Regions from separate parts of the Cupriavidus sp. MPR-AND1C genome, predicted to be linked through region 2. Evidence: predicted binding sites of a transcription regulator. Region 2 holds the regulator's gene; the other holds the start of a gene.
The links. Region 2 encodes FliA, which starts transcription of late flagellar genes. Its sites were predicted from a motif close to CTAAAGTTTNNNNNNNNNNNGCCGNTA; they were not measured.
Positions count from the first base shown of each region.

Region 1: a site for FliA is predicted at 1,621-1,647, ahead of AC1RWI_RS02405 (FliC/FljB family flagellin). Genes of this name have one in related genera too.

Region 1 covers NZ_JBXASU010000002.1:241,575-244,925, reverse strand. The annotation lists gene AC1RWI_RS02410 (flagellar protein FlaG) at 1-47, opposite strand, end outside; gene AC1RWI_RS02405 (FliC/FljB family flagellin) at 191-1,519, opposite strand; gene AC1RWI_RS02400 (RNA chaperone Hfq) at 1,734-2,057, opposite strand; gene AC1RWI_RS02395 (methyl-accepting chemotaxis protein) at 3,013-3,351, shown strand, end outside.
Region 2 covers NZ_JBXASU010000003.1:137,583-140,933, forward strand. The annotation lists gene flgA (flagellar basal body P-ring formation chaperone FlgA) at 1-21, shown strand, start outside; gene flgM (flagellar biosynthesis anti-sigma factor FlgM) at 187-492, shown strand; gene AC1RWI_RS03190 (flagella synthesis protein FlgN) at 547-1,005, shown strand; gene AC1RWI_RS03195 (flagellar protein FlhE) at 1,237-1,668, opposite strand; gene AC1RWI_RS03200 (RNA polymerase sigma factor FliA) at 1,665-2,381, opposite strand; gene AC1RWI_RS03205 (MinD/ParA family ATP-binding protein) at 2,422-3,240, opposite strand; gene flhF (flagellar biosynthesis GTPase FlhF) at 3,244-3,351, opposite strand, start outside.

The DNA of each region.
Region 1 (3,351 bases), on a different contig from region 2:
GTGAGTGTGGCCGGCATTGGCAGTAGCGGTTCGGTCGAACTGATCATGATCTGTTCTCGCAGCGTTGGGTCGGTGCACAAAAGGCTTCGGTGGAAACGCTTTCAGAGCGGAGGCCGCTCTGAAAACATTCCCGGCAGGACGGGCCCGGGCAGAACCCGTCCTGCTAGGAGACAGCCGTCTGTTGCGAGAATTAACGCAGCAGCGACAGCACGCCTTGGTTCGACTGGTTGGCCTGGGCCAGCACAGACGTACCTGCTTGTTGCAGGATCTGGGCGCGCGACATGTTCGACACTTCGGTCGCGTAGTCAGCGTCCTGGATGCGCGAGCGCGAAGCCGACAGGTTCGTCACCGCCGAGCCCAGGTTGGTGATGGCCGAGTTGAAGCGGTTCTGAACGGCACCCAGCGAGCTGCGCAGCTTGTCGACCGTGGCCAGCGCCTTGTCGATCAGGGCCAGCGGGTTGGTGCTGCCCGAGCCGGTGAACTGGGCCGTTGCGGTGGTGGTGCCGGCGGTGCTCAGCTCGATTTGGGTAGCGTCCGTGACCGACGTGGTGGTCGAGCCGCCGTTGGCCTGGGCACCAGCTTGCGTACCGGCGGACAGCGCGTAGTTGTTGCCGCCTTGGGTGATGAAAGCGACTGCAGCGCCGCTGGTGTTGGCACCGACCTTGACCAGCTGGCCAGCCACGGTGTTGCCGGTGTTGCCGTTGGCGGCATCGCCGATCTTCACTTGCACCTTGTTCAGGGTGACGTTGCCGGTGGCAGCGTCGACCGAGGCAGCGTAGTTGTCGTTGCCGTACTTGACCACGTAGTTGCTGGTGGCGTTGCCGGCGGTGTCCAGCACGTTGTTCAGGGTCAGGGAGCTGGTGCTGACGGTCGAGCCGACGACGGCGGACAGGGCGTTGGCAGCCGAGGTCAGGTTGACCGAAACCGGTGCGGAGCCGGTGGCGGCTGCAACCGTGGTGATGGCGCCGCTGGTGCTCAGGGCGTTCTTGGCCACCGTGAAGCCGGTCATGCCCAGGGTCTTCGAGCTGATTTCTTGCAGGCCGATCGAGATGGTCTGGCCGTCTTGGGCGCCGACTTGCACGCTCAGCGGGGTGGCGGTGGACGACAGGACCTTGACGCCGTTGAAGTCGGTTTGTTGCGAAGTGCGGTCGATTTCAGCCAGACGTTGCGTGATTTCGTCCTGGATCGATTGCAGGTCGCTTGCCGAGTTGCTGCCCGTTGCGGCTTGGACGGACAGGGTACGGATAGCTTGCAGGTTGTTGTTGACTTCGTTCAGCGCGCCTTCAGTCGTTTGCGCCAGCGAGATGCCGTCGTTGGAGTTGCGCTGTGCTTGCGTCAGGCCGTTGATGTTGGCGGTGAAGCGGTTGGCGATCGCCTGGCCGGCGGCGTCGTCCTTGGCGCTGTTGATACGCAGGCCCGACGACAGACGCTGGATCGCGCTGTTCAGCGACGACTGCGAAGCGTTCAGGTTGTTCTGCGTCATCAGGGACAACGTGTTGGTATTGATGGTCATCGACATGGTACGACTCCTATTCTTTACAGTAGATTGTGCAATCCGGCTGCTGCCGCAACGTTGGCTGCCAGGCAATGCTGGGCGAGAAGTGCCACCGTTGTTTGGGTTATCGGTTGGGGCCGGAAAAGATTTAGAGTGATCTTTGCGATGGATTGAAACTGAGTGACGGATTCGAGGTGAAGCGAGCCCGTCCGGGCCTGCGGCGCGACGCCGGCAACGCCTAGCGGCGCTTGCGGGTACGCGGGGTATATAAACTGACGAATTCCGGCGAGGTCTCCGCCCCAGGCACGCAGGCCGTGGCCTCGGGGGCGTGAGCCGGCGTGATCACGGCGATGGAGTGCTTGTAGACGATCTGCGGAAGCGGGTCCTGCGCAGACTCTGCCAGCAACACCATATAGTTGTCCGCAGCCATGATCACGCCGTGCAGCCGAATGCCGTTCGATAAATGCACGACAACAGGATTGCGACTTGCGCTGTGGGTGGAGAGCTGCAGGTGCTGCAGATTCCGGCTCGGGCGATCGATCCTGGTTACCTTCTTGTTCACAACTTCTCCGGAAGAGCCCGCTCGGGTTCTGGCGGCTGGCAACGGTCCAATGACTGGGCCTGGGCAAATGGGGTGTGGCAGCACGGCTGGGCGCCGGCTGTGGCGCGGCCTGGGCTGGGCGAGGGATGAAACATCCGCTCTCGGTGCTGGCGCGGGACGGCGAGGCGGCATGGGCCGGGACCGGCCCTGGTTTGTGTCCGGGCGGTGGATCCGATGCTGCTCCGCAAGCTGTGGCGGGCGACGCCGCCAGAAGAGAAGGGCAGTACTTCAGGGGCGAGGGTAACAAAATTTTAAAAATCTTGACGGTTGGGGGGGCGCGTCTTGTGTAGAGGTTTTCCTCTAATAAATATATTGCGTCACACCGCGAATTTATGCGTTGATGGCGCTGGTGTGGCAAGTCCCAACGCCACCCCCGCCCGCATTCCCTATCTGGCATGGGTTTGCGGGCCGCAAGGTGGCCCTGGCCTGCGACAGCGATGCACTCCATGCCGGGTATTCGCCACTTGCGTGGCATTTTCGGCACTTTTTCTATCAGAGATATCCCTGATAGAAATAGGATTTACACCTCATGTAAGCAGGTTTATATTCGCGTTAGGGCCTTTCGGCTCTAACGCAGTCCTGGAAAGCCTACGAGCACCCCGCGCGTGGGCTTCTTTTTTTGCGCGCCCACTTTGTTTTTTGTGCGTCATCGGCGCCAAGCGCCGATGGCAGCACTTCGAAGTACATGGGTGACATTAGACGACAGGTTGAAGCCGGGCAATCGTTCGAATTGCCCGGCTTTTCCCCTCTATATTTCCTTGCAATTCCCCGTTTTTGCGCTTCTTTTCGCAAGTCGCTGTTTAGCCCTCAAGCTTGCTCCTGTCCCTGCCGTTAAGCCCGCGATGCGGCGTCGCTCCGGAAATCTGTCCGGGGCGAGGATGAAGCGCGCGCGATAAGAGTAAAAGGAGCGGGGAAGATGCGTTGGTTGCGAAACTTTGGCATTGGGGTGCGCCTGACGGTAGCGTTTTCGCTCGTGGCGCTGCTGCTGATTGCCGTGGCCGTGCTGGGCATGATGTCCCTGCGCACCATGAACGAATCGATGCGCCTGACGGTGGAGGGGCGCCTGTTCAAGGTGCTGGAGATCGAGCGTGTCAAGCAAGATGCGCTGCGCACCGGCATCCTGGTGCGCGATGCCACCCTGAATGAGGATCCGGTTGCCGTGCGGCGCGACGCCGAGCGCATCGGCGCACTGCGCCAGGACATGCGCGGCACGCTGGATGAACTGGGGAAATGGCTTTCCAGGTCCGCCAGGCCT
Region 2 (3,351 bases):
ACGGTGGTGCTTCAGCAATAGGGAATCGGTGGCGAAGCCTGGAGTTGCGTACGCGTCTCATAGGCCTGCGCATGAGACAATATCGCGCGCTCCGGGGCCGGAAATGCGGCGCCATGGTGCCGCAATTCGCCCTAAAGTTTCGCCCGAAGCCTCCGATAAGCCAAAGGTACCCAGCAAGGAATCATCGTGAAGATCAATCAGACCACCTCGTCAAGGCCGAGCGACGCCATCGACGGCGCCGTGCGCAGCGTGGCCGGCGCCCCCGGATCGACGGCCGCCCCGGAAACGTCCAGCGTGCGCGTCAGCAGCCCCCTGTCGGCCCAGGTGCGCGAGATCGGCGCGCGCATGGTGGAAGACCATGACGACGATATCGACACCGCCAAGGTCGAAGAGATCCGTCAGGCCATCTCCGAAGGCCGCATCAAGATCGACCCAAGCAAGATCGCCGACGGGCTGCTCGCGTCCCTGCGCGAACTCAACGGCGGCGCCTGACACCGCGGCTTGCTACGGGCCGCATCGCCAACCCCACCCTAAGATAGGCAAGCCATGAGCCAGTCCCTGATCCAGAACCTGCGCCGCGAAACCGAGCTCGCGCAAGCGTTCGCCACCGTACTAGGCGAAGAAAGAAGCCTGATTAAGGCCGGCGATTACCAGGCCCTTGCCGGGCTGCTGGAACGCAAGGTGGAACTGGCCGGATTGCTGGGCGCCCTGACGCGCGCGCGCGAGGCGCAGATGGGCGCCCTGGGGATTCGCACCGGCGCGGGCGGCCAGCTGTTCGGGCGCCAGATCGATCCGTCGGTGGAAGCCGCATGGCGGACGCTGGTGTTTGCGGCACGCACTGCAAGCGACGCCAATGCGCTGAATGCCGCGGTTGTGGATGCGCATCTCGAATTCACCGAGGAAGCGATCCTGGCATTGCGGCAACGGGGTGACAACACGACTCTGTATGGGCGCGACGGGCGCGCGCAGACCGGGCCGCAAGGGGTCAGTCTGGCAACGGGTTGAATTAAGCAGCAGTTGAGCCGGGTAGATTGTGGCGTCTCGTTCTTGCGAGTGCCCGCCCTCTCCCCCGGCCCCTCTCCCACAAGTGGGAGAGGGGAGCAAACCAGCGGGAACAGAAGACGATTCGGTGTAGCCGCGCGACCGGCCACCAGGCGGTGAACACCCCAGCGCGATGCGAAGCGGTCTGTTGACGTTGAAGTTAAGCCGCAGCTGCGAAGCGACTACGGCCCCCCCTCACCGAAACCCAACCGTAACCTCATTGGCCTGCCCGATCAAAACCGGCGTGAGCGGCCCCTTCCCCGGCACCTGAAAAGCAAACACAAAGCCCTTGGCGGCGTCATCCCCGCTAAACGCCTCGGTCAGTCCTTCAGCCCCCGAGAGCAATACACATCGTTGCGCATTGCATAGGTAAGCCTGCAGTTCATTCGGCGGCGTACGCGAGAAGCGATAGCGCCACCGCACCGTCGTGATCGCGCCCTGAGCCTGCGGCAAGTAGCCGGTCGGTGAAATCGGGACGGAAATGGTGCGCAAGCCTTTGCAGTACAGCGCGGGCCCGTTCACCGAGGCCGACCAGCTATGCAGCGTCTGCCCACCAGGCGCTGCCAGTGCCGGCCAGCACCCCACGGCCAGCGCCGCCGCGGCGAAGCGTTTGGGCCAGCCGCTCACAGCAACCCGCGCAACTGCGAACGCAGCCGTGTAATCGCCTGGCTACGGATCTGGCACACGCGCGACTCGGTGACTTCCAGCACCGCGCCGATTTCCCGCAGGTTCAGCTCCTGGTCATAGCACAGCGACAGTACCAGCTTCTCCCGCTCGGGCAGGCGCTCGATGGCACGGATCAGCGCTTCGCGCATGCCGCTTTCCATCAGCACCGTGAGGGGATTGCCGTCATCGCTCACGCTCAGGTGCCGGTCCAGGAAGTCTTCTTCGCCGGAGCGCTCGAAGTCTTCATAGTGCAGCAACTGGCAGCCATAAACCTCGTTGAGCAGCGTCTGGTATTCGTCGAGCGGCAGCTCCAGCTCCTGCGCCACTTCGGAATCGAGCGGCGCACGGCCTAGCGTTTGCTCCAGGCCGCGCACGGTGCGCTCGATCCGCCGCGTGAACTGGCGCAGGCTGCGCGACTGCCAGTCGTTGGCGCGCACCTCGTCGAGCATGGCGCCGCGGATGCGCTGGCTGGCGTAGGTCTCGAAACGCGCACCGTGGGTGTCTTCGTAGCGCTTGGCGGCGTCAAGCAGGCCGATCATGCCGGCCTGGATCAGATCATCGAGTTGCACGCTGGCAGGCAGCTTGGCTGCCAGTTGCAAGGCGATGCGACGCACCAGCGACGCATGCGCCGTCACGGTATCAGTCTGCTCGAGCTTTCCCTGAATCGTATACATGGTGGAATTCTCGTGAGTCCTAGCTTGCAGGTCCCGGCGCTTAAGCCAGGGCCGTGGCCGTCGGCGCCATCGGCACCGACAGGGTTGAACGGGGATCGGCGGACATTGGCCAGCTGGCAATGCCCGTGGCAATTCGGCGTAATGCGGCGGTGGCGGGCGCTGCCGGAAAGGCCTCGACCACGCAACGGCCCAATGCGGTACTGCGCTCAACCAGCGGATCGTGCGGCAGGCTGCCCGCGGGGCTGGCCTCAACGCCAAGGTACTGGCTGGCGGTACGGGCCAGGTTGCCCAGCACCGCACTGGCGGCGGCGTCCCCGGCGGCGGCATTGATCACCAGGTGGAAACGCCGGCAAGCGTAAAGGTGATTGAGCTGCTTGATGCAGGCGTATGCGGCTTTGATCGAGGCCGGCTCCGCGCGCAGCACCACGATGAGGTTGTGCGCCGCGCCAGCCATTTGCGACAAGCCGCCATCCGCATCGCTGCGGGCGTCGCTAAGCACGGTGCGAAACGACTTGAGCAACTGCAGGTCGCCATTGGCCTGGGGGCTGCCCGGCAGCACGGCGATGGTGCCCGCGGGACGCTTGCCGAGCGCGGCATCGAGCGTCACCGCACCACCCAGCACCGCGGCCAGGGTGCCTTCCGGCATGGCGCCGGCAAGCCGGGTGGCGCGGGCGCCGAAACGGTCCTCATCGACGAGCAGTACGCGTTCGCCTTGCAGGGCAAGGGCGTTGGCCAGCCCCAGTGCCACCGTGGTGGCGCCGGCACCGGCATCGCTTGCGACCACGGCAATGCGGCGTGTGGCGCGGGGCGCCAGCATGCGCCGCAGGCTTTCCGCCTGGTCGGATGCGAGTGAATTCACGGCTTATTCTCCTTGCGCCAGCGTCTCGAACACGCGGCTGCCGCTCATGCGCGCCTCGAGCACGCCGCCGGCGCCGCCCAGTTGGAACGTCTGCGGCGAGGCTTCCTGCAC